Regions from separate parts of the Arthrobacter sp. BE255 genome, predicted to be linked through region 1. Evidence: riboswitches for the same ligand, from Rfam matches in the RefSeq annotation. Region 1 holds a riboswitch; the other holds the start of a gene.

Region 1 (3,237 bases):
CTCAATGAGGATGGCGTTGGAGCCGTCCTCATTGAGCGTTCCCCACGTTTCATAGGCGAGCGTGACTTCGGGCAGGTATCCGCCCGCTTCGAGTTCAAGTCCGCCAATGCCGGCGTAACGGACCACGCCGTTTTCGGGTACTGCTGTACGGGAGACGGTAATCGTCATGTGGAGACCTTTTCTACGCGCTTGCCTGCCGTCAAGTGACCGGCAGGCCAGGTCTTCACCCGGGGCACCCCACCGCGGAAGGAGGGTTGCCGGCCAGCAAGCCGGGGCTGTCGCTGGCACTCATGACCTCCTCCGAGTGTACGAAACCGCCCCCGTGTATGGCTAAGAGTGTGACTGGTTTGTGACTCCCCGAGGCTTGGCGGGTCCGGACCGGCGTCCTACTGCGCCGCCTTGGCTGCCCGGAATCCGGCTTCCAGGTCGGCCAGGATGTCATCAATGTGCTCGATCCCCACGGACAGGCGCACCAGTCCCGGCGTCACGCCCGCAACCGCCTGCTGCTCCGCTGAGAGCTGGCTGTGCGTGGTCGACGCCGGGTGGATGACCAGGGAGCGCACGTCACCGATGTTCGCCACGTGGCTGTGCAGCTCCAGGGCATCCACGAAGCGCTTCCCCGCTTCGGCCCCGCCGGCCAGGTTGAAGGCCACCACCGCGCCCGTACCCAAGGGCCCGTACTTGCGTCCGCGCTCGTACCAGGGGCTGGACGGGAGCCCGGCATAGGCGACCGATTCGACGTCGTCACGGGCCTCCAGCCACTGCGCCACGGCGACGGCGTTGGCAACGTGCCGCTCAACGCGCAGGCTGAGTGTCTCCAGGCCCTGCGCGATCAGGAAGGCGTTGAAGGGCGAGACTGCGGAGCCAAGGTCGCGGAGCAACTGGACCCGGGCCTTGAGGATGTACGAGAGGTTGGCGCCGAGGGCCCCGCCGGCGCCAAGGTCGCGGGCGTAGACCAGCCCGTTGTACGTGGGGTCCGGGGTGTTGAAGCCGGGGAACCGTTCCGGGTCCTTGCCGAAGTCGAAGTTGCCCGAGTCCACGATCACCCCGGCGATGGCCGAGCCGTGCCCGCCAAGGTATTTGGTGGCGGAGTGGACCACGATGTCGGCGCCCCACTCCAGCGGGCGGATCAGGTAGGGGGTGGAGAGCGTGTTGTCGACCACCAGGGGGACGCCGGCTTCGTGGGCAGTCCGGGACACTCCTTCAATATCGAGCACGTCCTGGCGCGGGTTGGATACCACCTCGGCGAAGAACAGCTTGGTGTTCGGCCGGACGGCGTCCCGCCAGTGTTCCAGGTTGTCCGGGTCCTCGACGAAGGTCACGGCGATGCCGAACTTTTTCAGCGTGTGTGCCAGCAGGTTGTACGTGCCGCCGTAGAGGCTGGGGCTGGCCACCACATGGTCCCCCGCCTCCGCGATGTTGAGGATGGCGAAGGTTTCGGCTGCCTGTCCCGAACTCAGGAGCAGTGCCGCGAGCCCGCCCTCGAGGCTGGCGATCCGCTGTTCAACGGCGTCCTGGGTGGGGTTTCCGATGCGGGTGTAGATCGGGGCCAGCTCTGCGAGCGCGAAGCGGTTGGCGGCGCTTTCGGCACTGGGGAAGACGAACGACGTCGTCTGGTAGATCGGGAGCGCACGCGCCCCTGTGGCGCTGTCCGGCTCCTGGCCGGCGTGGATCTGGCGGGTTTCAAAAGACCATCCGTTGGACATTCAAGGCTCCTTTGACGTGGGCCCGGGCATGCTGGGAGCACCACGGGCCGCGCTTGCCGTCCGGCCGTTGCCGGACAGCCAGGTCCTCACCCGGGGCACCCCACCGCGGAAGGAGGGTTGCCGGCCAGCGAGCCGGGGCTTGGCGCTGGCGCTCATGACCTGCGTTCAGTGTAGGAACCTGTCATCGGCGTGCAACAGCATTGTGACGAACATGGTCAGCGGCCGGCTTCAGGGGGCCGCGGAAAGGACGATGTCCACTCGTGACGCACCCCCAAAGTAGGTAAGGATACCCTTAGCTGAGAGGCGGATCACAAAGTGCCAAGATGAGGGCATGCGCATGGATCACGTCTCTTACGCCTGTGAACACGATGGCCTGGCTGCCACCACCGAACGTATTTCGTCCGCCCTCGGCGTCGAAGCCGTAAAGGGTGGAGTGCATCCCCGTTTCGGAACCCGGAACATGATCATCCCGCTCGCCGGGCACAAATATCTGGAAGTAGTCGAGGTGCTTGACCACCCGGCATCGGACAAGGCGCCGTTCGGACAGGCAGTCCGTGCCCGGTCCGCGGCCGGCGGCGGCTGGATGGGCTGGTGCGTCGAAGTGGACGACCTCGCCCCGTTCGAAGAACGCCTGGGCCGGTCCGCCGTCAACGGCAACCGCAAGTTCCCGGACGGCCGCGAACTGGTCTGGAAGCAGATCGGTATCCTGGGCCTGATCGCGGACCCGCAGGTGCCGTACATGCTCAAGTGGGAAGGCGATCCCGCCCTCCACCCGTCCAATGCCTACGAAAGCAACGTCAAGATGTCCTGCCTGACCATCGCCGGTTCGGCAGCACGGGTGACCGAGTGGCTGGGCGAACCGGTGGAGAAGCCGCTTGAGGACGTCGCCGTTGACTGGGTGGCTCCGCACGGAACCCCCGGCATCCTGTCCGTCACGTTCGAAACCGCTTCCGGAGCAGTCACCATCTGACCGCTTCGTCAATACTTCGGCCGCCATCAGCGGGTGCCAATGATGCCACCCACCGATGGCGGCCGAATCCCTTTAACCCGGGCCTGGCCTGCGTAACCCAGCCCTACCCCAGGCCGACTGCCTTGCCGAACAGGCTGAAGCCAACGAATGCCACGATGTCCAGCAGGGCGTGTGCAACCACCAGCGGCATCACGCGGCGCGTTTTTGTATACAGCCAGGCGAAGACCACCCCCATGATGGCATTGCCTATAAACGGGCCGAAGCCCTGGTAGAGGTGGTAGCTGCCGCGCAGCATGGAGCTGGCGAAGATCGCCAGCGGCATGCTCCAGCCGAACTTGCCGAAGCGGTCCAGGAGATACCCCACCACGATCACCTCCTCCACCACGGCGTGCCGCACGGCGGACAGGATGAGGACGGGGACGGTCCACCAGTACGAATCGAGTGCGCTGGGGATGATGGCGGTGGTGATTCCCAGCGCCCTGCCCGCAGCGTAGAGGCCCAGCGACGGAATGCCGATGAGCGCGGCGAGCCCCAGCCCCTGGAGCAGGTCGCGGCCCGGCC
Region 2 (3,237 bases), on a different contig from region 1:
AGCTGGATCATCGACACCCCCGGCATCCGCTCCTTCGGCCTGGCCCATGTGGACCCGGACCGCATCCTCCGGTCCTTCCCGGACCTGGAACCGGGCACCGATGCCTGCGAGCGTGGCTGCAAACACACCACAGGCGCAGTCAACTGCGGCCTGGACCCGTGGGTCACCGACGGCCATGCCGGGCCGACAGGACCTGCGAGGCTCGGTTCCCTGCGGCGCCTGCTGGGCACCGACCCCCGGATGGCTGGGCAGGAAACCAAGGAACTGGGCAGCGTCAACTGACGCCGTCCCGCCCGGTTGGAGCCGCACGGGGGCTCTGCGCACGGTTCCAGTGGCCGGGGTCCCCAACCACGCGGCGCTTTGACGGTAGTTTGGAACCATGATCCAACCCGCTTCGAGCTACAACGATGACCTGCGCCTGGCCCACGTGCTGGCCGATTCCGTGGACGACCAGACCATGAGCCGCTTCAAGGCCCTGGACCTCCACATCGAGACCAAGCCGGACCTGACGCCGGTCACCGATGCGGACAAGGCCGCCGAGGAAGCCATCCGCGGCCAACTGTCCCGTTCCCGCCCCCGTGACGCAGTCCTGGGTGAGGAATTCGGCAGTTCAGGCCACGGCTCCCGCCGCTGGATCATCGACCCCATCGACGGCACGAAGAACTTCGTCCGTGGCGTCCCGGTCTGGGCGACCCTGATTGCCCTTGTTGACGAAGGCGAGCCCGTCGTCGGCGTTGTCAGTGCCCCTGCACTGGGCAAGCGCTGGTGGGCCGCCAAGGGCGCCGGCGCGTACATGGGCCGGTCACTGGCCGCTGCCACCCGGCTGAAGGTATCCGACGTCTCGAAGCTCTCGGACGCGTCCCTGTCCTACTCCAGCCTGGGCGGCTGGAAGGACCGCGGGAACCTCGATGACTTCCTTGGCCTGACCGAAGACGTCTGGCGCACCCGCGCCTACGGCGACTTCTGGTCCTACTGCATGGTCGCAGAAGGCTCCGTGGACATCGCGTGCGAACCGGAGCTCAATCTCTACGACATGGCGGCGCTGGTGCCGATTGTGGTGGAGGCGGGCGGCCGGTTCACATCCCTCGACGGAGAGGACGGCCCGTTCGGCGGCAACGCCCTGGCCACCAACTCCATCCTGCATTCGGAAGTCCTCAAGCGGCTCAACCCCGGGCTTGACGACCTGCTCTAACGGCCACATGTACCGAATTATCAGCGGCGGACGCCTCCGGCAGGGGGCGTCCGCCGCCGTATCTTCGGACAAACGCGACAATTCCGGGCCCCGCGTAACAAAAGCCTTAACATTCGGACCGGCTTCCTGCCCGCCCCGCCCATGTTCTACGCTCTTAACAGGTCACGAGTGCCAGCGCGAAACCCCGGTTTGCTGGCCGGCAACCCTCCATTCGCGGTGGGGTGCCCCGGGTGACGACCAGGCCGGTCCGGAACGGACCCGGCAAGCGCGGATTCCCGGGACAGGGAGTCCCTCTGAAGTGAGGTCTCTGTGACAACTGCCACCGTCTCCCCCAACACCGCCGTCCGTCTGCAGTCCGCAGCCGGCCCCGACACCGCAGCCCTGTTCAGCGAACGGCTTGCCGTTGCCGGCCGGCCGCTCTCCGCCGTCACCGGCGCCGAAATCCAGGCCCCGCTGATCCAGGGCGGACACGTCCGCTACGCCAACCTTGACTACGGTGCCTCCGCCCCGGCCCTCTCGGTGGTTTCCGCGTACCTCAACGAAATCCTGCCGTTCTACGCCAGCGTCCACCGCGGCGCCGGCTACGCATCCCAGATCAGCACGTCGGTCTACGAGAACGCCCGGAACATCGTGCGTGACTTTGTGGGCGGACGGGCCGGCGACTCCGTCATCTTCACCAGGAACACCACTGATTCGCTGAACCTCCTGGCAGGCTGTCTCCCAACGGTGGACGGCCGCCCGGCCGGCGACGTCCTGTACCTCGACATCGAGCACCACGCCAACCTCCTGCCGTGGCAGGGTGTCCCGCACCGCAGCGTCGTTGCCGCCGACACGTTGGCCGGCACCGTGGAGGCCATCCGCGCCGAGCTTGAACAGGGTGGAGTCAGCCTGCTGGCCGTCACGGGCGCTTCCAATGTCACGGGCGAAATCCTTCCCATCCGGGCACTCGCCGCCCTGGCGCACGAGCACGGCGCCCGGATCGTCGTGGACGCGGCGCAACTCGCGCCCCACCGCCGCATCAACATCAGCGCCGACGACGTCGACTACCTCGCCTTCTCCGGGCACAAGCTCTACGCTCCGTTCGGCGCAGGCGTCCTCGTGGGCCGGCCGGACTGGCTCGACGCCGGCACGCCGCACCTTGCCGGCGGCGGCGCTGTCCGTGAGGCCAGGCTCGACGGCGTGAGCTGGGCCACAGGTCCCGCCCGGCACGAGGGCGGTTCCCCCAACGTCCTCGGCGCCGCCACGCTGGCCCGCGCCACCCAGGTGATCGCCGCACTGGACCCGGACCGCTGGCACGCCCACGAATCAGCCATCCGTTCCTTCCTGGTGGAAGGACTCCACAAAATCGACGGCGTCACCGTGCACCAGATTTTCCAGGACACGGACCCGGATACAGACACCATCGGCGTGGTGAACTTCTCTGTCGAAGGCTACGACGCCGGTTTGGTGGCCGCCTACCTGTCCGCCGAACATGGAGTGGGCCTCCGGGACGGCCGTTTCTGCGCCCACCCGCTGCTCAAACGCCTGGGCCTGCCGTCAGGCTCCCTGCGGGCGAGCTTCGGCCTGGGGTCACGGCTCGAGGACGCCCAGCGGCTCCTGGCCGGCATCGAGGAACTCCGCAGGACCGGCCTCGGCTGGGACTATGTGGTGGACTCCGGCCGCTGGGTTCCGGCCAACGACACCCGGACCTACCCGGACTGGGCACCCAACACGCCCGGCACGGCCGGCGCAGCCCCCTGCACCGACGACTGACCCGGACAGCCCTGTCGATGCGGTAAATTCGAAGGATACCCAAGGGCATCTGGCGAAGGAGACCGCACGTGGCACGGGGTGGCCCCAAACTTGACCACGGACGCCGTCAGGAGCTCGGACAGAGCTTCCAGGACGGCGGCGAACACTACGAGCGCGTCCGGCCCGGATACCCCGTCGAATCGGCCGACTGGCTCATCCCTGCCGGGGCGCGCGACGCCCTCGATGTTGGCGCCGGCACCGGCAAGTTCACAGCCCTGCTGCTTGACCGCGGACTCGCTGTGGCCGCCGTCGAC

What was found. A riboswitch is a leader RNA that binds a small molecule or an ion and turns the genes downstream of it on or off. The one in region 1 is predicted to bind S-adenosylmethionine.
Region 2: another riboswitch for S-adenosylmethionine. It lies ahead of J2X42_RS02340 (aminotransferase class V-fold PLP-dependent enzyme); the one in region 1 lies ahead of J2X42_RS15025 (bifunctional o-acetylhomoserine/o-acetylserine sulfhydrylase).

Annotation. Positions count from the first base shown of each region.
Region 1 covers NZ_JAVDWK010000008.1:174,078-177,314, forward strand. Annotated here, with positions in the region: gene J2X42_RS15020 (homoserine O-acetyltransferase) at 1-168, opposite strand, end outside; SAM riboswitch class IV at 181-296, opposite strand; gene J2X42_RS15025 (bifunctional o-acetylhomoserine/o-acetylserine sulfhydrylase) at 387-1,706, opposite strand; SAM riboswitch class IV at 1,751-1,866, opposite strand; gene J2X42_RS15030 (VOC family protein) at 2,038-2,676, shown strand; gene J2X42_RS15035 (type II CAAX endopeptidase family protein) at 2,780-3,237, opposite strand, start outside.
Region 2 covers NZ_JAVDWK010000001.1:501,509-504,745, reverse strand. Annotated here, with positions in the region: gene J2X42_RS02350 (ribosome small subunit-dependent GTPase A) at 1-282, shown strand, start outside; gene hisN (histidinol-phosphatase) at 380-1,192, shown strand; SAM riboswitch class IV at 1,353-1,466, shown strand; gene J2X42_RS02340 (aminotransferase class V-fold PLP-dependent enzyme) at 1,502-2,944, shown strand; gene J2X42_RS02335 (class I SAM-dependent methyltransferase) at 3,013-3,237, shown strand, end outside.